Regions from separate parts of the Rhizobium sp. P1_B8 genome, predicted to be linked through region 2. Evidence: riboswitches for the same ligand, from Rfam matches in the RefSeq annotation. Region 2 holds a riboswitch; each other region holds the start of a gene.

Region 1 (6,944 bases), on a different contig from region 2:
CTCGACCTGACGTCGGCAAGGAGATCGGTGAATTTGGTGAGGCATAGACACGATAAAACATTTCGGTATGGCGCGCGCCATACCGAAATGCCCTTGCTTCTCAGAGGATGTTGCCGCTTTTGCCTATAAGGGCAGCTGCTTGCCGGCCTGTTCGCTGACCATGTATTCCGCGTACCAGTCCGGCCAGCCTTCGTCGTGCTTGCCGCCGTTTCGCTTCTCGTGTTCACCATGGGCAGTTGCCGCACGGCGGAGTGCTGACGCAAGCTCGGTCGACGTCGTGAATTTCGTCTCGTCGGCGTCGATGCGCCCCGGTAGCCGCGTGGTGACTTCCTGGAACAGCCAGCCGTTGCCGTCGGGATCCTTGAATGAGGCGAAGGAGCGATAGCTGCGGTGATCGGGATCGCGGCCGGCGATCCGCAGGCGGCCGAACAGATAGGGTTCGTCCTTTCCGGCATAGACGCCGGCAGCGTCATGGAACACTTCGCTCACCTCGATGCCGCGGGCGATGAGATCGCGGCGGGCGGCCTCGATGTCGGAGACGATCAGGTAAAGCCCCTGGGCGGAACCGGGGGCCGCGGCGGTGACGTTCTTGCCGAAGATGATCGCGCAGCCGGAGCCGGGCGGGGTAAACTGAATTACACGGAAATCGGCATCATTGGCGAAGTCGGCGTCGAGCCGCCAGCCCAGGCCGTCGTAGAAACGTTTGGCACGATCGACGTCGGAAACAGGGATGACGACCACCTCGAGCTTGGTGTCGACGGGCTGTGTTCTCGGGGTCTCAATGGGGGTTTCACTGCGCATTGCATTGCTCATCTTCAGCTCCTTGGGGTTTTGGATGCGTTAAGAATGGCGATACATGTCAGTGGCCAGTGGACCACAGCGCGGTGAGGCCGTCGAATCAATTATTCTGTCTGATTTGGCCGTGTAGCGGATTTGTATCGAAGCGGCGGGACTGTTCCCGCCGTCTTCTGCTCGTCGAACCGCTGACTACGCGGCAAGAGCGGCGCGGGTTTTGCCGATCGTCAGAGCTGCCTTTGCCGCTTCACGGCCTTTCTCGACGAAGTGCGCGCGGTAGATCTGCTTGTGATGTTCGGTTTCCTGATACTGGTGCGGCGTCAGTGACACCGACAGCACCGGCACGCCCGTATCCATGCCGGCGCGCATCAGCCCATCGACGACGGCCTGGGCGACGAATTCGTGGCGGTAGATTCCGCCGTCGACGACGAAGGCGGCGGCAATGACGGCGCCGTAACGCCCGGTTGCCGCAAGATCGCGGGAAAGCAGCGGCATCTCGAATGCGCCGGGAACATCGAACACGTCGACCTGCTCGGGCGGAACGAGTTGGTAGAAGCCATCAAGTGCGCGGTCGACGATGTCGGCGTGCCAGCTGGCTTTGACGAAGGCGTAGCGGGTGGGTGTCACGGTAATCTCCTTTGGCGAACAGACACATCACCCAAGGCGATCACGAACGTTCCCGACAGCCGCAAGGGCGGCAGGAACGCACGTTCTCTTTCATCCGGACTATGACCGTCGGCTCAGGCATCTCACCTGATCTGCTGACCCTTCCTGAGAAGGCGCTCGCGGGCTCGCAATCAAAATTGCATACCGCCGGTAGGGACTTTCACCCCGCCCTGAGAACGGCGCGAACAATAGTGGGAAGGCGGCGGGCTGGCAATAGGTCGAATGCTTTCGCGACCGGAGCTGGATCAGGGCTCTCCAAGCGGCGCTTTCGCTCGTTCGCCGATGGCGACGGGCAATCCCTCTTGCGGAGGAGGGGCTTGCGCCTACATGCTCTCTGTGAGGACATCTAGGTCAGAAATACCACGACAAGACAGGACGCGCTGTCTCCGCCTGGGCGGGGCCGTGACAACCATGGGAGAGAGTGATGCCAGAATCTTTCGTCGTTCACCGCGAGGCGCATATCGCGGCGCCGCCGGCCGCGGTGTTTGCGCTGATGACCGATCCGGAGAAGATCCTGCGCTGGATGGGAACGGAAGCGCAGGTCGAGCCGCAGCCCGGCGGACTCTATCTCGTCAACGTCACCGGCGCCCGCTTTGCGCGCGGCTCGTTTCGTGAGGTGGTGCCGGTTCATCGCCTTGCCTACAGCTTCGGCTGGGACGGCAGCGAGGTGGTGCCGCCGGGGTCGAGCCTGGTCGAGATCGACCTGATCGAGCAGGGGGGCGGAACGCTGTTGCGGCTCACCCATAGCGGCCTGCCCAGCGCCGATCAATGCGCCGGCCATGCGGAAGGCTGGGCCCATTACCTCGGGCGGCTGACCGAAGTCGCCGCCGGGCGTGATCCAGGTCCTGACCCTTTTTACGGCAGGACGTAGCCCGGCTTTTCCGCCTTCAACATCGCCCGCTGCCAGAACAGGATGATTATAGGCGGGATCTGCCAAAAGTCTGAATTCTGTTCTAAATTAAAGAGTTAGGGCATAAGGTCGTCCGAAAACCGCTCACGCTTTTCGGCATCATGCTCTAGCGCCAAACATGAACACGCAGTTCATCTCCAGTTCAATTTAGTGGCCATAAAGTGGGGACGGCTGGATTGAAAATGGAGTTCTCGATGAAAGCGCTTTCTATCGCGGCCGCCTTGCTCGTTGGCGGCCTCTCGATCGGCACAGCTGAGGCGACGCCGATGGGGACAATCAATGTCCAGAGCAATGTCACAAAGGTCGACTACGCCTGCGGTCGCGGCTGGCATCTGACGCGCTGGGGCGAATGCCGGCGAAACTGGAGACGCCCGCCGCCGGTAGCTTTCTACGGTGGTCCGCCCCGCTGGGGCTGGGAGCGGCGTCACCGGGATTGGGATGATGGCCCGCGCTGGCGCCATGAGAGGCGCTGGGATCGCGACCGGCGTTGGCGGGATGACGACTAAAGGTCTCGCTTAGATGTAATGGATGAAGGCCGGAGCGATTTTCGCCCGGCCTTTTCTAATGAAACAGCTTCGCCCACGCTGACAGCCAGCGTTCTCCCGATTTGCCCGAGAGGGTCAGATCCTGCCGACGAGCCAGTGCTTGTCGTCGATCAATTCCTCGAGCTCGATGGGATCCTTGACGCCGAATTCGAACCATTCGACGAGTTCTTTCGCCTTGCGGCTGCTCTCCTCCGCCGTCAGCTCGACCTGATACCTTTCGCACCATCGCCAAAGGATCGACGTCAGCAGCGTCATGTCATTCCCATCCAGCGGATCTTTCGGCCAGAATATCGTGCCCATCGTACCCCTCAATCACACGATGACGAACGGCCCTATAATGGAATCAAACTCGCGCAAGTTTAAAGTGTTTATTTTTTGTTTTCCACCGTGGCGAATGGTTTTCGACAGGGGAGCGGACGTCCTTTTTCGAATCCGGGGATGACCGCAAGCGGTCACTCCGGGGATGTCCTTGCGGCCGCCCCGGTGAGCGTGCGATGTTAAGCCATGGATCTGCCGTCCCCCCTTGCCTGGCTGATTGACGAGGCCGGCGCCTCGCCTGGTCCCGAACGGTTTCTGGCCGAACTCGGGCGCCGGCTGCTGGCCGATGGCCTGCCGCTTTCCGGTGGCGCGCTGACGCTTTCGGTGCCGCATCCGATCATCGCGCGGCGCACCTGGCTGTGGCGGGCCGAGACCGGTGCTGTCATCGAGGCGTTGGCCTTCGCCGCGGCTCCGCAGAGTGAGGCCGGGCGCGAGTGGCTGGCCGGGCTGGGACCGGTATGGGAGGACAGGATCGGGCCTGCACAGGACAATCAGATATCTGACAGACCGGTGCTCGGCTGGGCGGGTATCGCCAATGGGGCAGGGGCCGGTGCATTCGGCCCGGCTGAGGCTGGCCTGCTGCGCGAGGTCGCGCGTTTTGCTGGAGCGCCGCTCGCGGCCTTGGCGGCGCGGGAGGCGAAGGCCGCGCTGCTTGAAGCCTATCTCGGCCGGCGCAGCGCCGCCCGGGTGCAGGCCGGCGCCCTTGCCCGCGGCACCGGCGAGACCATCCGCGCAGCCCTTCTCTGCGCCGATCTGCGCGACTTCACCGCGCTCTCCGAGGTGACAGAGCCTCACGTGATGATCACTGCACTAGACGCCTGGTTCGACCGTGTCGCAGGCGCCGTGCATGCCTTCGGGGGCGAGGTGCTGAAGTTCATCGGCGACGGCGTGCTGGCGATCTTTCCGGTCACGGCCACGTCGAGCGAGGGCGACGCCGCCCGAGGGGATTGCGAGGCCTGCGAGGCAGCACTGCGCGCGGTCGCCGCCAGCCGCGCCGGCATGGCCCATCTCGATCAGGTGCGCCAGGCGCAGGGGCTGGCGCCGCTGCCCTTCGGCGCAGCATTGCATTTCGGCGAGATCCTGTGGGGCAATATTGGTGCTGCCGACCGGTTGGACTTTACCGCCATCGGCCCCGCCGTCAATCTGGTCAGCCGGCTGGAAGGGCTGTGCAAGCCGCTCGGCCGAAGCGTGCTGATCTCGGGCGCGGTTGCGGCGAATGCGGCGACGGCACTGATGCCGCTCGGAGAGCACACCTTGCGTGGCATCGCCGACCCTTGCGCGGTCTTCACCCTGCCTGAGGATTGAGCTGCGGATAGGGCACTTGCATTTATGCAAAGAAAGCTTTGCAAAGATATATTTGCAATAGTAGGCTTCCGGCATGAAAAATCCGCGCCCGCAGCCTGCTCAATCCGCCACCGCACCCCGCACCCTCAGCCGTGTCGTGCCCGATCCAACCGCGCTGAAGGCGCTGACGCATCCTGTCCGGCTACGCATGCTCGGCATGCTGCGGGTCGATGGACCCGCCACCGCGACGCAGCTTGCGGCGCGGCTCGGGCTGAATAGCGGCGCGACCAGCTATCACCTACGTCAGCTCGCCCAGTACGGCTTCATCGAGGAAGCGCCGCATGCTTCGCGGCGCGACCGCTGGTGGCGCGCCAGCCACGAGCTCACCTCGGTGCCGGCAAGCGAGGTTGAGGGCGAAGGGTTGGATCTCGATCTCGCCTTCAACCAGGCGATACTCTCTCTGCAGGTCGGCCATATGCAGCAGGCGCTGGAGGAATATGCCGAGCTGCCGGCGGAATGGCGCAAGGCGAGTACAGCCAGCGACATCATCATCCCGATGACGGCGGAACAGGCCGAAGCCCTGACCAGGCGGCTGACCGATATCATTCTCGAAGCGATGCGGGTGGCTCCGCCTTTGGGAGAGCTCGCACCCCCGGATATGGTTCCTTTCTCGATCATGCTGCACGCCTTTCCCTATCCGGGCCGGCTCCCGCATCGCGAGGGGGATGATGGGTCATGAAGAAGGGCGGGCCATTCCTGGCGCTTGCCGCGGCCGAGACGCTTTCGCTTTCCGGCACGCGGCTGTCGACCATCGCTATTCCCTGGCTGGTGCTGAGCACGACGGGCAGCCCCGTTTTAACAGGGCTGACGGCGATGATGGAGATGCTGCCCTATGTCGCCGCCAAGGCGCTCAGTGGGCCGCTGATCGACCGCGTCGGCCCGAAGCGCATCGCTGTCGTCTGCGACATCGCTTCGGTGGCCGTGGTGATGCTGGTGCCGATGCTCGACTGGTTCGGCCTGCTTGGTATGCCGCTGCTGCTGCCTGTTGTCTTTGCCATGGGTGTGCTGCGCGGTCCATCCGATGCTGCCAAACAGGCGATGGTGCCGGATATTGCCGAATTGGCGGCCGTGCCGATCGAACGGGTGACCGGCGTCGTCGGCGCCATCGAGCGGCTGGCCTCAACGGCGGGTGCTGCGGGTGCCGGAGCGCTGATCGGCTTGATCGGCCCGGGCCAGGCGCTCGTCGTCAATGCCATTACCTTCGCTGCCGCGGCGCTGATCGTTGGAGTGGGCATCCCCCGGCTCAGGAGTATGTCTGAGCTACGCGACGCGCCCGAGGCCCGGCCGGGCGGGATGTCGTCCTATCTCGGCGATCTCAGGGAAGGCTGGCGCTTTCTGCGCGGCGACGCGGTCCTCGTCAGCATTGTCATCATGGTGGCGACCACCAACCTGCTGGACCAGGCCTATCACGCGGTGCTGCTGCCCGTCTGGACGCAGAGCTCAGGCCATGGCCCGGAATTGCTGGGGGCGATGTTTTCGGCCTTCACCGGCGCCTCGATCGCGGGTGCTGCGATTGCCGCTGCGATCGGCGAGCGGATGCCGCGCCTGATGGTTTATACCGTGGCCTTCCTGCTGACCGGATTTCCGCGCTTTCTCGTTATTGCGCTGGATGCGCCGCTCTCCCTCATCTTCCTCACCCTGACAATCGCGGGATTTGCCTCGGGCTTCCTCAATCCGATCCTGTCGGCAGTGATCTTCGAGCGCATCCCCAAGCCGCTGACCGGCCGTGTCACCGCGATGAACGCCGCCCTCTGCTTCGCGCTCATCCCCTTCGGCGGCCTCGTCGGCGGCGCACTGATCAGCATGATCGGCCTTGCCGCGGCGCTCTCGCTCACCGGGGTCGCCTATCTCGCCGCAACGCTCTTTCCCCTGGCGCTGAAGAGCTTCCGCGGCTTCTACAAGCCTATCACCCAGAGCTAGCGTCGCGGTTGCTTGCCTGGCCCAGGTGCCCAAGCTCCTCGACCATCAGATCGATGAAACGGCGGACACGCGGTTCCAGCAGGCGTTTGTCGGGATAGAGAGCGACGATCTTTGCGTCGTCAGTTTCGAGGCCGGGCAGGACCTGCCGGAGGCGCCCGGCGAGGAGATCATCGGCGACGAGAAAATCGGGAAGGAGGGCAATCCCTAGTCCCGCCAGGGCGGCGTCGCGGATCGCCTCTGCGCTGTCGAGCCTCAGACGGCTGCGCCCTTGCGCTTTGACCCAGGGACCGCCTTCCCCGCGAAAGCGCCAGCCCTGCCTTTGATTGCGGCTGGCAAAGATCAGGCAGTCGTGGGCCGTGATATCGTCGATATCGCCCGGCTCCCCGCGCTCTGCGAGGTAAGACGGCGAAGCGCAGAGCCGCGCCTTGTATCTGGCGACCGTGCGC
Region 2 (6,944 bases):
CGAACTGGAAGCCCTGTCGCGTTCGGTCGTCTCCGAATTCGAGAGCTATGTGAAGCTCAACAAGAAGATTTCGCCCGAAGTGGTCGGCGCCGCCAGCCAGATCGACGACTATTCCAAGCTCGCCGATACGGTTGCTTCGCATCTGTCGATCAAGATCACCGAGAAGCAGGAGATGCTGGAGACCACCAGCGTCAAGCAGCGCCTCGAAAAGGCCCTCGGCTTCATGGAAGGCGAGATCTCGGTCCTGCAGGTCGAAAAGCGCATCCGCTCGCGCGTCAAGCGCCAGATGGAGAAGACCCAGCGCGAATACTACCTCAATGAACAGATGAAGGCGATCCAGAAGGAACTCGGCGACGGCGAGGAAGGCCGCGACGAGATGAGCGAACTGGAAGAGCGCATCTCCAAGACCAAGCTGTCCAAGGAAGCCCGTGAAAAGGCCGATGCGGAACTGAAGAAGCTGCGCCAGATGAGCCCGATGTCGGCGGAAGCCACCGTCGTGCGCAACTATCTGGACTGGCTGCTCGGCATCCCCTGGGGCAAGAAATCGAAGATCAAGGCCGATCTCAACAATGCCGAGAAGATCCTCGAAGCCGATCACTTCGGTCTCGACAAGGTCAAGGAGCGCATCGTCGAATATCTGGCCGTGCAGGCTCGCGCCACCAAGATCAAGGGCCCGATCCTCTGCCTTGTCGGCCCTCCGGGTGTCGGCAAGACTTCGCTCGCCCAGTCGATCGCCAAGGCGACCGGCCGTGAGTATGTCCGCATGGCGCTTGGCGGCGTTCGTGACGAAGCCGAAATCCGCGGTCACCGCCGCACCTATATCGGCTCGATGCCCGGCAAGGTCATCCAGTCGATGAAGAAGGCGAAGAAGTCCAACCCGCTCTTCCTGCTCGACGAGATCGACAAGCTCGGCCAGGATTATCGCGGCGATCCGTCCTCGGCCCTGCTGGAAGTGCTCGATCCGGCGCAGAACATGACCTTCATGGACCACTATCTGGAAGTCGAATATGACCTGTCGGATGTGATGTTCATCACGACGGCAAATACGCTGAATATTCCGGCGCCCCTGATGGACCGCATGGAGATCATCCGTATCGCCGGCTACACCGAGGATGAAAAGCGCGAAATCGCCAAGCGGCACCTGCTTCCGAAGGCCATCAAGGAACATGCGTTGCAGCCGGAAGAATTCTCGGTCAGCGACGACGCCCTGATGGCGATCAGCCAGCAGTACACCCGCGAAGCCGGCGTCCGCAACTTCGAACGCGAACTGATGAAACTCGCCCGCAAGGCGGTCACCGAGATCATCAAGGGCAAGACGAAGGCCGTTCATGTGACGGCTGCCAACATCTCCGACTACCTGGGCGTCCCGCGCTTCCGCCATGGCGAAGCCGAGGGCGAGGATCAGGTCGGCGTCGTGACCGGTCTTGCCTGGACGGAAGTCGGTGGTGAGCTGCTGACCATCGAAGGCGTGATGATGCCGGGCAAGGGCCGCATGACGGTCACCGGCAATCTGAAGGAAGTCATGAAGGAATCGATCTCGGCAGCGGCCTCCTATGTTCGCTCGCGCGCTGTCGATTTCGGCATCGAGCCGCCGCGCTTCGACAAGAGCGACATCCACGTGCACGTGCCGGAAGGCGCGACGCCGAAGGATGGCCCCTCGGCCGGCGTCGCCATGGCAACCGCGATCGTCTCGATCATGACCGGCATCCCGGTGGACAGGCATGTGGCCATGACCGGTGAAATCACCCTTCGCGGTCGTGTGCTGCCGATCGGTGGTCTCAAGGAAAAGCTGCTCGCAGCGCTTCGCGGCGGCATCAAGAAGGTGCTGATTCCGGAGGAAAACGCCAAGGACCTGGCGGAGATTCCCGATAACGTGAAGAACAACATGGAGATCATCCCGGTATCCCGCATGGGCGAGGTGATCAAGCATGCGCTGATCCGGCGACCGGAGCCGATCGAATGGGACGGCACGGTAGAAACGCCCGTCATCGCAACGGTCGAAGGCCTCGATGAGACGGGCGCAACCATAGCGCATTGAGTGGCCTTTGCCACATTTACGCCCAATTGGGGCAAAACACGCAAAAAGGCTGGCGGAAACGCCAGCCTTTTTTGTGAAAACGTCATGTAGACGCTTGCTTTTCCTTGATTTGCAGGGCTTTTGGGTTTTCGGCGGGCCTGATGAAACCTATTCTGCGCCTAGCTTACTTTTGAGTCGTTTCATACCATTTAGAAAGGGGTGGAAACATGAACAAGAATGAACTCGTGTCCGCAGTAGCCGAAAAGGCAGGACTGACGAAGTCTGACGCGGCTTCCGCTGTTGACGCGGTTTTCGACGTTGTCCAGGCTGAACTCAAGAACAAGGGCGACATCCGCCTCGCGGGTTTCGGCAGCTTCACCGTTTCTCATCGTGCCGCAACGAAGGGCCGTAATCCGTCGACGGGCGCTGAAGTCGACATTCCGGCTCGCAACGTGCCCAAATTCACGCCTGGCAAGGGCCTGAAGGACGCCGTCAACGGCTGATCTGATATTATCCGTCAGCCGGAAACGAGACCGGTTGTGAAGGATTTGAGAGGGGTTCGGCTTTGCCGGATCCCTTTTGCTTTAGGAGCACTCTTGCCGCCGCGCGGGCTTTGATCTACGACATTTCTGTTCTCAGGGCGGGGTGAAACTCCCCACCGGCGGTAAGAGTTTCGGCTCGAGCCCGCGAGCGCCTTCCCTCGTGTCCAAGCGGGGGAAGGGTCAGCAGATCCGGTGCGATTCCGGAGCCGACGGTTAAAGTCCGGATGGAAGAGAATGAGTGTCGGTCGTGCGAAGGGCAGGGGTCTGTCCTGTGTCGCTTGGTCGTGGCTCATGCGTCCTGATTTATGTTGGTCCCTGTTTTGGATGAAAGACATGAATCAGACTTCCCTTGCAGTCTCGCCGTCCCGCGCCGTTGTCGGCGCACTCTGGATGGTGCTTGCCGGCATTGCTTTTTCGCTTCTCAACGTCGTCACCCAATGGCTGACGATGAAGCTTGCCTTTCCCTCGGCGTCGGCAGCCTTCTGGCAATATGGCTTTGCCTTCCTGTTTTCGTTGCCGTTCCTTAAGAGGCTCGGCCTCGCGGCGATGCGCACGCACTATCCCTGGCGTCACCTCGCGCGCGTCGCGCTTGCCGCGCTCGGCGTCGAGGCCTGGGTCGCCAGCCTTGCCGCCGTGCCGATCTGGCAGGCGATCGCACTGGTGATGACCTCGCCCTTCTTCATCATTCTGGGTGCCCGGCTTTTCCTCGGTGAGCGCGTCGGCCCGGCCCGCTGGGCCGCGACGGCGGCGGGTTTCACCGGAGCGATGATCATCCTGCAGCCATGGTCGGACGGCTTTGGCTGGGCAGCACTCCTGCCTGTGCTCTCGGCGCTGCTGTGGGGCGCCTCGTCGTTGATCACCAAAAGCCTGACGGGCATTGAACGACCGGAGACGATCACGGTCTGGCTGCTCGTTCTGCTGACCCCGATAAACGGCGGGCTGGCGCTTGCGGCAGGTTTTGCAGTGCCGACGGGTGCAACACTTGCCCTGTTCCTGCTGGCGGGGCTGCTGACCGCCGCAGCGCAGTATTTCCTGACGCTTGCCTATGCCGCAGCCGATGCCGCCTACGTCCAGCCGTTCGATGATCTCAAGCTGCCGTTGAACGTGCTGGCCGGTTGGCTGTTCTTTGGTTATGCGCCGGCGGGTTACCTTTGGCTGGGAGCGGCTCTCATCCTGTCTGCCTCGCTCTTCATCATGGGAAACGAGATGCGCCGGGAGCGCAAACCAGCCTGACGCGCTCAGGTACAAAATGTCGATTCTGTCATGCCTCTGTCATGTCGCTCCCGCAGAAAACTCCTGTTTCGAATGTTCGACACATGGGGGATTTCATGACAATTTCATCGCGCAAGGCAGCGCTTGCTGCCGTGCTTCTCGCATCCGTTGCCTTTCCGGCCACGGCCGAACCGGTTTTCAACCGCATCGCTTCCTTTCCGGTTGCGCAAAACCTGCCGGCTGACAAGGACAAGCTTTCGGTGAGCTCCGCCGAAATCATCACCGCGACCGACGACGGCAACACGCTGATCTATAGCGACAGCCCGCTCGGCGCGATCGGCTTCATCGACATTACCGATGCCAAGGCTCCGAAGGCCGGCGGCGCGGTGATGATGGACGGCGAGCCGACATCGGTCACCTCCAGCGCCGACAAGGCGCTCGTTGCCGTCAACACCTCCGAAAGCAAGGCGAAGCCCTCGGGCCGTCTCGCCATCGTCGACGTGGCGACCAAGAAGATCGAAAACAGCTGTGATCTCGGCGGCCAGCCGGATTCTATCGCCCTCAACAAGGATAAGACACTCGGCACCATCGCGATCGAAAACGAGCGCGACGAAAAGGTCAATGACGGCAAGATCCCGCAAATGCCGGCTGGCGACCTCGTCGTCTTCCAGGTCAAGAACGGCACCGTCGATTGCGGCACTATCAAGCACGTGGCGCTGACCGGGCTTGCCGGCGTCGCCCCGGAGGATCCGGAACCGGAATTCGTCGCCTTCAACAGCCTGAACGAGATTGCTCTGACGCTGCAGGAAAACAATGAGATCGTCATCATCGACGCCAACACGGCTGAAGTGAAGACGCATTTCTCCGCCGGCAGCGTCGATCTCACCGGTATCGACACCAAGCGTGACGGCGCCCTGAAATTCTCGGGCGAAGCCAAAGGCGTGCTGCGCGAACCCGACGCCGTGAAGTGGCTGGACGACAACCGCCTTGTCGTCGCCAATGAAGGCGACTACCAGGGCGGCTCGCGCGGCTTCACCATCTTCGACAAGACGGGCAAGCTTCTCTACGAATCGGGCGCATCCTTCGAACGCGCCGTCGCCCATATCGGCCACTATCCGGAAAGCCGGTCAGGATCGAAGGGCGTCGAGCCGGAAGGCCTCGAAGCCGCCAAGTTCGGGGACGATCAGTATTTCTTCCTGCTCGCCGAGCGTGCTTCGGTCGTCGGCGTCTATAAGGATACCGGTGCCGATCCCGAACTCGTCCAGCTGCTGCCGTCCGGCATTTCGCCGGAAGGCGCGATCGCCATCCCTAAGCGCAATCTCCTCGTGACTGCCAACGAACTCGACCTCGGAAAGGATGGCGGCGCGCGCTCGCATGTGATGATCTACGAGCGCTCGGAAGGCGAAAAGGCCTATCCGCAGATCGTCTCCGCCGAGAAGGACGGCAATCCGATCGGCTTTGCAGCCCTTTCGGGTCTCGCAGCCGTTCCGGGCAAGCCGGGCATGCTCTACGCCGTCAGCGACAGCGTTCTGGGCTCGCAGCCGACGATCTACACGATCGATGCCAGCAAGAAGCCGGCCGTCATCACCGACGCCCTCGTCGTCAAGCGTGACGGCGCCCCGGCCCAGAAGCTCGACATCGAAGGCATCGCGGCTGCTGCCGACGGCTCCTTCTGGCTCGCCTCGGAAGGTTACAGCGAGCGTCTGGTTCCGCATGCCCTCTACAACGTCAATGCCAAGGGCGACATCAAGGCCGAGATTGCCCTGCCGAAGGAGCTCTTCGTCAACGAAATCCGCTACGGCTTCGAAGGCGTGACCATTGTCGGCACCGGCGACGATGCGACGCTGTGGATGGCGGTCCAGCGTGAGTGGAGCGATGACGAGAAGGGCTTCGTCAAGCTCGTCTCCTACAATCCGAAGAAGAAGGAATGGGGTGCTGTGCGCTATCCGCTCGACAAGACGGAAAGCGGCTGGGTCGGTCTGTCGGAAATCTCCGCCCAGGGCAACAGCGTCTACATCATCGAGCGCGACAACCTCGTCGGTGATGCCGCCAGGCTGAAGAAGCTCTACAAGGTCGCGATTTCAGACCTGAAGCCCGCCAAGCTCGGCGGCGAGCTGCCGGTCGTCAAGAAGACCGAAGCCCACGACTTCCTCGGTGAGCTGAAGACCGCGACCAACGGCTACGTGCTGGACAAGCTTGAAGGCTTCGCCTTCGACGCATCGGGCAAGCCCTATGCGGTCACCGACAATGACGGCGTCAGCGACTCCTCCGGCGAGACCCTGTTCTTTTCGGTCGATCTCGTCGGCACGAACTGAGCCCACCAACTGACCTTGACGGATCGATGACACGAAAATGGCCGGGTTTTCGCCCGGCCATTTTCGTTTCGAAATGTCGGACGGCCTACCAGCGCTGATGCACATGCGGCGCGATCAGCCGCTCGTAAATCTCGCGCGTTGCTGCCATGACATCGGCCGAAAGCGGCGCCAGATTGGCAGCAGCCGCATTGCCCTTGGCCTGCTCGGCGTTACGCGCGCCGGGGATGACGACGGTGACGGCGTCGCTCATCAGGATCCAGCGGAGCGCGAAGGCGGCCATGGTGGCGCCCTCGGGCACCAGCTTGCGCACCTCTTCCACCGCCTGCAGGCCGACCTCGAAGGGCACCCCGGCAAAGGTCTCGCCGACATCGAAGGCTTCGCCGTTGCGGTTGAAATTGCGGTGGTCGTCGCTGGCGAAATGTGTGTCCCGGGTGATCTTTCCGGAGAGAAGACCGCTGGCGAGCGGTACGCGGACGATGATCGCCACGTTCCTGCGGCGTGCTTCCTGGAAGAACAGGTGATCGGGGCGCTGGCGGAAGATGTTGTAGATGATCTGGATGCTGACGACGCCGGGATATTCGATCGCCTTCAGGCCGTCCTCCACCTTTTCGACGCTGACGCCGTAACCCTTGATCTTGCCGGCCTTCTGCAGCTCGTTCAGGTCCTCGAAGACCTCCGGCTGGTAAAGCACCTCACGCGGCGGGCAGTGGAGCTGCACGAGGTCGAGACTGTCGACGGCAAGATTCGTCAGGCTGCGGTCGATGAAGCCTTCGAGATTAGCCTTGGTGTAGCCTTCCGCGACATGCGGGTTGAGGCGGCGGCCCGCCTTGGTAGCGACCATCGGACGCACATCGCCGC
Region 3 (6,944 bases), on a different contig from region 2:
TAAGCTCGGACCTCGAGGAAGTTCTCGGAGTCTCCAATCGCATTCTCGTGCTTGCGCAAGGCAAACAGGCAGGCATTCTCAATCGTGACCAGGCAAATGACGTTTCGGTCATGGAGCTAGCCACCATCTAAACAGACAGAGAAAGGAAGAGCGGTGTCCGACATCACTCTGAACGCCCCGAAGCTTTTCGATCTTAGCGGCCAGGTTGCCATCATTACCGGAGCAGGAAGCGGCATTGGGCAGCGCATTGCCATCGGCCTTGCACAGTGCGGCGCCGACGTGGCGTTGCTCGACCGTCGAACCGACGACGGGCTGGCCAGGACGGCTGAACATATTCGCGCCGCTGGCCGCCGTTCGATCCAGATCGCGGCTGATGTCACGAGCAAGTCTTCCCTTGGAGAGGCAATAGCACGGACCGAGGCAGATCTCGGCGCATTGACACTTGCAGTCAACGCGGCGGGCATCGCTAACGCGAACGCAGCGGAAGAGATGGAGGAGGACCAATATCAGACGTTGATGGATATCAACCTGAAAGGCGTCTTTCTTTCCTGCCAGGCAGAGGCTCGCGCCATGCTGAAGAATGGACGCGGCTCCATCGTCAACATCGCTTCCATGTCGGGTGTGATCGTAAACCGGGGGCTGAGCCAAGCGCACTATAACGCCTCGAAGGCGGGCGTGATCCATATGTCGAAGTCTATGGCGATGGAATGGGTCGACCGCGGCATTCGCGTCAACACCATCTCCCCCGGATACACGGCAACGCCCATGAACACCCGTCCCGAGATGGTCCATCAGACCAAGCTCTTCGAAGAGCAAACGCCAATGCAGCGAATGGCAGCGGTGGACGAGATGGTAGGCCCGGCAGTGTTCTTGCTGTCGAATGCGGCAAGCTTCGTGACCGGCGTCGATCTTCTCGTCGACGGCGGTTTCTGCTGCTGGTGATGGCGAGGCGAAAGCTCATTGCCGGCAACTGGATAATGAACGGTCTCGCTTCCTCCCTAGCTGAGATCGAGGCGCTGAAGGGAATAACGGGCAAGACGGCGTGCGATATCGTCGTCTGCCCGCCCTTCACGCCGATCGAACGGGCTGTCGAACGGACGGCGCCCAAGACTGCCTGAATTCGCCGAGCTCCAATAATCATCGCAGGGCAGGTCACGCCCAGATTTGCTGTTTACCGGGAAGGAAAGAGCATGAAACGCTTCGAAGATAAGACGGTCGTGATCACGGGAGGCAGCCGCGGCATCGGCGCTGCCATCGCCAGACGCTTTGCGCGCGAAGGCGCCAATCTCGTCGTTTCGGCCAACGAGGAGCTGGTCCACGGCGTTGCCGAACAGATCCGGGCCGAAGGCGGCAAGGCGATCTCCTTCATCGGCGACGTTACCGACAAGGCAAGCGTCAAGGCCCTCTACGATGCCGCCGAGAAGGAATTCGGCTCGGTCGACGTCTCGATCCAGAATGCCGGCGTCATTACCATCGCCCGGGTCGAGGACCTGACCGAAAACGAGTGGGACAAGGTGATGGCCGTCAACACCAAAGGCGTTTTCCTCTGCGCTCAGGAGGCGATATCAAGAATGCGCAAGCACAAGCGCGGCGGCCGCATTATCAACACCGCTTCCGGCCAGGCCCGCGATGGCTTCATCTACACCCCGCATTACGCCGCCTCGAAAATGGGCGTCGTCGGCATCACCCAGAGCCTGGCCAAGGAAGTCGCGACCGAGAAGATCACCGTCAACGCCTTCTGCCCCGGCATCATCGAGACCGACATGTGGGCCTATAACGACCAGGCCTGGGGCAAGCTGCTCGGCAACTACGCCCCCGGCGAGCTGATGAAGGAATGGGTCGAGGGCATCCCGATGAAACGGGCCGGCTCCGGCGAAGACGTCGCCGGCCTGGTCACCTTCCTCGCCAGCGATGACGCCGCCTATATCACCGGCCAGACGATCAATGTCGACGGCGGCCTGATCATGTCCTGATGCAGGTCGCCCAAAAGTGCGCAGCGGTTTTGGGACAACGACATGCATGGAAGGATCAAACCACCAACGAAGCACGGAAGGCGAGCCGGTCGTCGCCTCCGTGTGAACAGTGTGTCCATCGGCGTCAGGGCAGCTTTGCATTTTTGCCCGGTCGACTGACCTTGCCATCCGCCTGTCTTTGATCCTATCTTTGAAATGTTCTCAGGGCGGGGTGCAATTCCCCACCGGCGGTATCAGGAGCAATCCTGGAGCCCGCGAGCGCTTCCGGCACCACAGCGCCGCGCGTCTTTCAGACGCGCAAACGACGCTGTAGCACTTTGAATTGCTGGAAGGTCAGCAGATCCGGTGGGATGCCGGAGCCGACGGTATAGTCCGGATGGAAGAGGACAACACGGGCAGTCGCACTCCATCCCGGAGTCGGCTGACGTTTGTTCGCCCAAGGGCAGAAGGCTCGCTCACGGTTTGAGCCGAGCAGACCATGTCAGCCCGCTGACATAACCCTTGAAAGGCCAGACAGCATGACTATCGCAAGAATTGAAGATGCCATATCAGCCATTGCCAGCGGCCAGATGGTCGTCGTCGTCGACGACCAGAACCGGGAAAACGAAGGCGATATCGTGGTCGCGGCCGACGCCGTCACTCCTGAGGCAATCGCCTTCATGATGACCCACGCCCGCGGCCTCGTCTGCATTGCCATGGAAGGCGAGCGCCTCGATGCGCTCGATATTCCGCTGATGGTGCCCAACAACACGGAATCGCACAAAACCGCCTTTACGGTCTCCGTCGATTATCTCAAGGGCACGACGACGGGCATCTCGGCTGCCGACCGCGCCGCCACCGTCCGCGCCCTCGTCGACGATCGCGCAAAGCCAGATGAATTCGCCCGCCCCGGCCACATCTTTCCGCTCCGCGCCAACCCCCGCGGCGTGCTCGGCCGCCCCGGCCATACCGAAGCCGCCGTCGATCTCGCCCGCCTCGCCGGAAGGGTCCCCGCCGGCGTCATCTGCGAAGTCGCCAACGACGACGGAACCATGTCCCGTCTGCCCGAACTCACGCTCTTCGCCGAACGCCACAACCTCCCCCTCGTCACCATCGAGGACCTGGTCGCCTACCTCGACCGCCTGGCGGAAAGAGACATACGCGAAGTCGCCTGATCGATGCCTTAGTTGCGGCGGCATAGCCCGCCGCAACAAAGAACGTGCCGCAGTGATGACACTGACGGCACCTTCCCTTGCTGGTCCTATGTCCGGCTGATCGAAACCCCACCATCCGCCAGCATCGCCGTGCCGGTCACGAAGCTCGACATGTCGGAGGCGAGGAAAAGCGCCGCATTGGCGATCTCTTCGGGTTGCGCCATGCGTTTCAGCGCATGCAATCCCTCCACGAAAGCGAGCACCTCCGGCGTGGCATCGGGCGCGTTGGTGATGCTGGCGGGCGTGTCGGTGCCTCCGGGAAGCAGTGCGTTGACACGGATCTTCTGCGTTCCGAATTCGGCGGCGAGCACCTGCACGAAGCCGATCAGCCCCGCCTTGCTCGCCGCATAGGCGGCCATGCCAGGCATGCCGACGGTGTGGCCGACGAAAGTCGAGGTGAAGATCAGCGATCCGCCGCCTTTTCCCATCGCCGCCGACTGGTGCTTGGCGCCGAGGAAGGCGGCGGTGAGATTGGTCTCGATCGTCTCGCGCCAGCCCTCCAGCGACAGCCCGGCGACCGGCCCCATCTCACCGAGGATGCCGGCATTATTGAAGGCGATGTCGAGCCGGCCGAAACGCGAAACTGCCGTCTCGACGAGCCTTGCCTGCAGCGCCTCGTCCTTGACATCGCCTAATATGGCGACGGCCTGACCACCCTCCGCCTCGATTTCCGCGATGACGGCATCGAGCGCATCCTGCCGCCGGCCGGTGACTACGAGCTTGGCGCCTTGCCGTGCAAAGAGTTTCGCCGCTGCGCGGCCGATGCCGGAACTTGCGCCGGTAATGATTGCGATCTTGTCGTTGAGAAGTGTCATATCGGTCTCTCCTGGGTTGTTACGAGACCTGAGATGCTCAAACATCAGGCGATGCAGCCACCCGTTTCCCGCGCAGGACGAGAAAAACGCCTATGGCCGAACCGGCAACGCGACGGACGTCCTCATCGACGCCTTGATCGCGGCGTCGGAAATATCGGAATTCACGTTATAAAACAGGCATTTGTCGGACTTCCGCCCACACGCCTGCATTGACATCAGTGCCATTGTGCACCGCATCATCGATTTATGCCTGGTGTGACATTCATCCGATTCCCTTCATGCATCTTCGCGACTAAAAGGGGCGCACAGGTAACGGGAATCTCTTCATGCCGCGGTCACGCAATACTCAGGGCGCCATCTATATGAGCATGGCGATGGCCGGCTTTTCCGCAAGCGACGCCCTATCCAAATCGGTGATCGCCCATATGAACGCCGGCGAGATCATGTTCCTGCGCGGCCTCTTCACCAGCCTGCTGGTCTATCTGATCGCCTGGAAAATGGGCGCGCTGCGCTCCTGGCGGGTCATGCTGCAGCCGATGATTATCTTCAGGATCATCTGTGAGACGCTCTCCGCCGTCACCTATATCACCGCGCTCGGCTTGATGCCGATCGCCAATGCCTCGGCGATCCTGCAGTCGCTGCCGCTGGTCGTCACCTTCGGTGCAGCGCTGTTCTTCGGTGAGCCGGTCGGCTGGCGGCGCTGGTCGGCGATTCTCGTCGGCCTCGTCGGCGTGATGATCATCATCCGCCCCGGCCCGGAAGGATTCACCGCCGCCGCCCTGCTCTGCGTCGCCGCGGTGCTGACGACGGCCGGCCGCGATCTCGCCACCCGGAGCATCAGCCCGGAAATTCCCTCGCTGATGATAACCGTCATCACTGCCATGTCGGCCTCCTTCTTCGGCGCACTGCTCATCCCGCTGCTCGGCGGCTGGCAGCCGGTCAGCGCCACCTCGCTCGGGCATCTCGTGCTCGCCTCGGTACTGGTGCTCGTCGGTTACCAGTCGGTCATTCTCGCCATGCGTACCGGCGAAATCTCCTTCGTCGCGCCGTTCCGCTATACCAGCCTGATCTTCTCCTCCCTGCTCGGCTTCCTCTTCTTCGCCGAAGTGCCTGACAGCTGGACGCTCGTCGGCGCCGCGATCGTCATCGCCTCCGGCCTCTATACGTTCTATCGTGAGGCCAAGCGCCGCGTATCGCCGATCGCGCAGGAATCCGCGCCGCGCGCGCCGGTCTGAGGAAGGATGATGGCTGAATTCTCGCTTGGCAGATCTGATATAGCAGGCGTCGTATTGGCTGGCGGCCGCTCGCAGCGCATGGGCCGCGACAAGGCAGGCGTGATGCTCGGGGCCGAGAGCCTGCTCCACCATGTGCTGACCCGCCTCGCGCAACAGGCCCCGCTCGTTGCCGTCAATGCCGATGCCGCCGCCGAGGGCGTGCCTGTCGTTCCCGACCGTTTTCGCGGTAAGGCCGGGCCGATGGCCGGCATCCATGCAGCCATGGTCTATGCCGCCGGCCTGCCCTCGATCACCCATGTCGTCACCGTCTCGGTGGATTGCCCGTTCTTCCCGGCCGATCTCGTCGCCCGGCTGGCGGCTGCGATCGAGCACCCGTCGCAGATCGCCATTGCCGCCTCCGAGGGCCGCAGCCATCCCGTCTTCGGGCTGTGGCCGGTGACGCTGGCCGCCGATCTCGAAGCCTGGATCACCACCGACGAGAAGCGCCGCGTACGCGACTTCCTGTTACGGCATGACGTTACGGAAGTGGCGTTTCCGCTGCATCCGACCCGCGCCAGCCTGCTCGACCCTTTCTTCAACATCAATACGCCCGACGATCTCGTCGAGGCGGAACGCTGGCTGGAGGCCCTTCGCGGATGACCGCACCGAAAATCTTCGGCATCGCCGGCTGGAAGAACTCAGGCAAGACGGGGCTCGCCGTCCGACTGGTGACGGAGTTCACCCGCCGCGGCTACAGGATCTCGACGATCAAGCACGCCCATCATGATTTCGACATCGACAAGGTCGGGGCCGACAGCTACCGCCACCGCCAGGCCGGCGCCCACGAGGTCACCATCGTCTCCGGCACCCGCTACGCCATCATGCACGAGCTGCGCGGTGCCCCCGAACCTGAGTTCGAGGAGATCCTCGCCCGCCTCGCCCCCTGCGACCTCGTGCTGATCGAAGGTTACAAGCGCGAGCCGATCCCGAAGATCGAGGCCCGCCGCCTGGAGGCGGCAAATCGTGAACCGTTGGCGCCGAGCGATCCCCATATCTGCGCTATCGCCGCCGATCATGCCGTCACGGATACGGCCCTGCCGGTCTTCGATCTGGACGACACAGGCGCCATCGCCGATTTCATTGCTGGCATCGTCGGCCTTGGACAGGCCACGGCTTAATTCTTAAATCGGAATCGATTTAAGGACACAATGATGCAGCGCTTAAAAGTGTTACAGCGTCCTTTGCGCGCCTGAAAGGACACGCGGCACTATGGGCGCTGAGCCCCGTGCACCACTGCCGGACCTGAGAAGCTGAATTGTTTCGCTTGCCATCGCCTTGGCGATTTCCTTGGCGAGCTGAGCCTGATCATAGGGCTTTGCCAATCTCGGAAGATCGATATCGGTGCCGGCGGGAAGATCGGCGTAACCTGTCGCCAGCACGATCGGCAATGCCGGATAAATGTCCCGTGCGGCCTGGGCCAGCTGTGCACCGGTCATACCAGGCATCGAATAGTCGGTTATGACAAGGTCGAAATGCTGACCGCTGCTGATCAGTTCCAGCGCCTGCGCGCCGGAGTTTGCTTCGACGACCTCGTGGCCGAGATCTTCAAGCATGTCGACCGAACTCATGGCGATCAAGGCATCGTCATCGACCAGCAGGATCTTCAGTCTGGATGCAGCTTGCGGAACGGGCAGTTCCGCTTCGATCACCCGCTCGGGGCGCTGTTCGGTTGCGGGAAGCCACAACTCA

Evidence for each region. A riboswitch is a leader RNA that binds a small molecule or an ion and turns the genes downstream of it on or off. The one in region 2 is predicted to bind FMN.
Region 1: linked by a shared signal. The riboswitch ahead of AC1D2N_RS03620 (6,7-dimethyl-8-ribityllumazine synthase) and the one ahead of ribN (riboflavin transporter RibN) in region 2 are both predicted to bind FMN.
Region 3: linked by a shared signal. The riboswitch ahead of ribB (3,4-dihydroxy-2-butanone-4-phosphate synthase) and the one ahead of ribN (riboflavin transporter RibN) in region 2 are both predicted to bind FMN.

Annotation. Positions count from the first base shown of each region.
Region 1 covers NZ_JBFTZZ010000001.1:758,604-765,547, forward strand. Annotated here, with positions in the region: gene AC1D2N_RS03615 (VOC family protein) at 124-813, opposite strand; gene AC1D2N_RS03620 (6,7-dimethyl-8-ribityllumazine synthase) at 988-1,422, opposite strand; FMN riboswitch at 1,501-1,643, opposite strand; gene AC1D2N_RS03625 (SRPBCC family protein) at 1,886-2,332, shown strand; gene AC1D2N_RS03630 (GCG_CRPN prefix-to-repeats domain-containing protein) at 2,566-2,877, shown strand; gene AC1D2N_RS03635 (hypothetical protein) at 2,992-3,216, opposite strand; gene AC1D2N_RS03640 (adenylate/guanylate cyclase domain-containing protein) at 3,421-4,539, shown strand; gene AC1D2N_RS03645 (winged helix-turn-helix domain-containing protein) at 4,613-5,257, shown strand; gene AC1D2N_RS03650 (MFS transporter) at 5,254-6,498, shown strand; gene AC1D2N_RS03655 (LysR family transcriptional regulator) at 6,485-6,944, opposite strand, start outside.
Region 2 covers NZ_JBFTZZ010000009.1:68,815-75,758, reverse strand. Annotated here, with positions in the region: gene lon (endopeptidase La) at 1-2,038, shown strand, start outside; gene hupB (DNA-binding protein HupB) at 2,245-2,520, shown strand; FMN riboswitch at 2,645-2,799, shown strand; gene ribN (riboflavin transporter RibN) at 2,884-3,792, shown strand; gene AC1D2N_RS13395 (esterase-like activity of phytase family protein) at 3,876-6,086, shown strand; gene AC1D2N_RS13390 (aldo/keto reductase) at 6,172-6,944, opposite strand, start outside.
Region 3 covers NZ_JBFTZZ010000036.1:12,525-19,468, forward strand. Annotated here, with positions in the region: gene AC1D2N_RS30655 (sugar ABC transporter ATP-binding protein) at 1-131, shown strand, start outside; gene AC1D2N_RS30660 (SDR family oxidoreductase) at 154-942, shown strand; gene AC1D2N_RS30665 (hypothetical protein) at 978-1,118, shown strand; gene AC1D2N_RS30670 (glucose 1-dehydrogenase) at 1,191-1,973, shown strand; FMN riboswitch at 2,167-2,365, shown strand; gene ribB (3,4-dihydroxy-2-butanone-4-phosphate synthase) at 2,492-3,127, shown strand; gene AC1D2N_RS30680 (SDR family oxidoreductase) at 3,214-3,981, opposite strand; gene AC1D2N_RS30685 (DMT family transporter) at 4,308-5,216, shown strand; gene mobA (molybdenum cofactor guanylyltransferase MobA) at 5,226-5,855, shown strand; gene mobB (molybdopterin-guanine dinucleotide biosynthesis protein B) at 5,852-6,373, shown strand; gene AC1D2N_RS30700 (ATP-binding protein) at 6,425-6,944, opposite strand, start outside.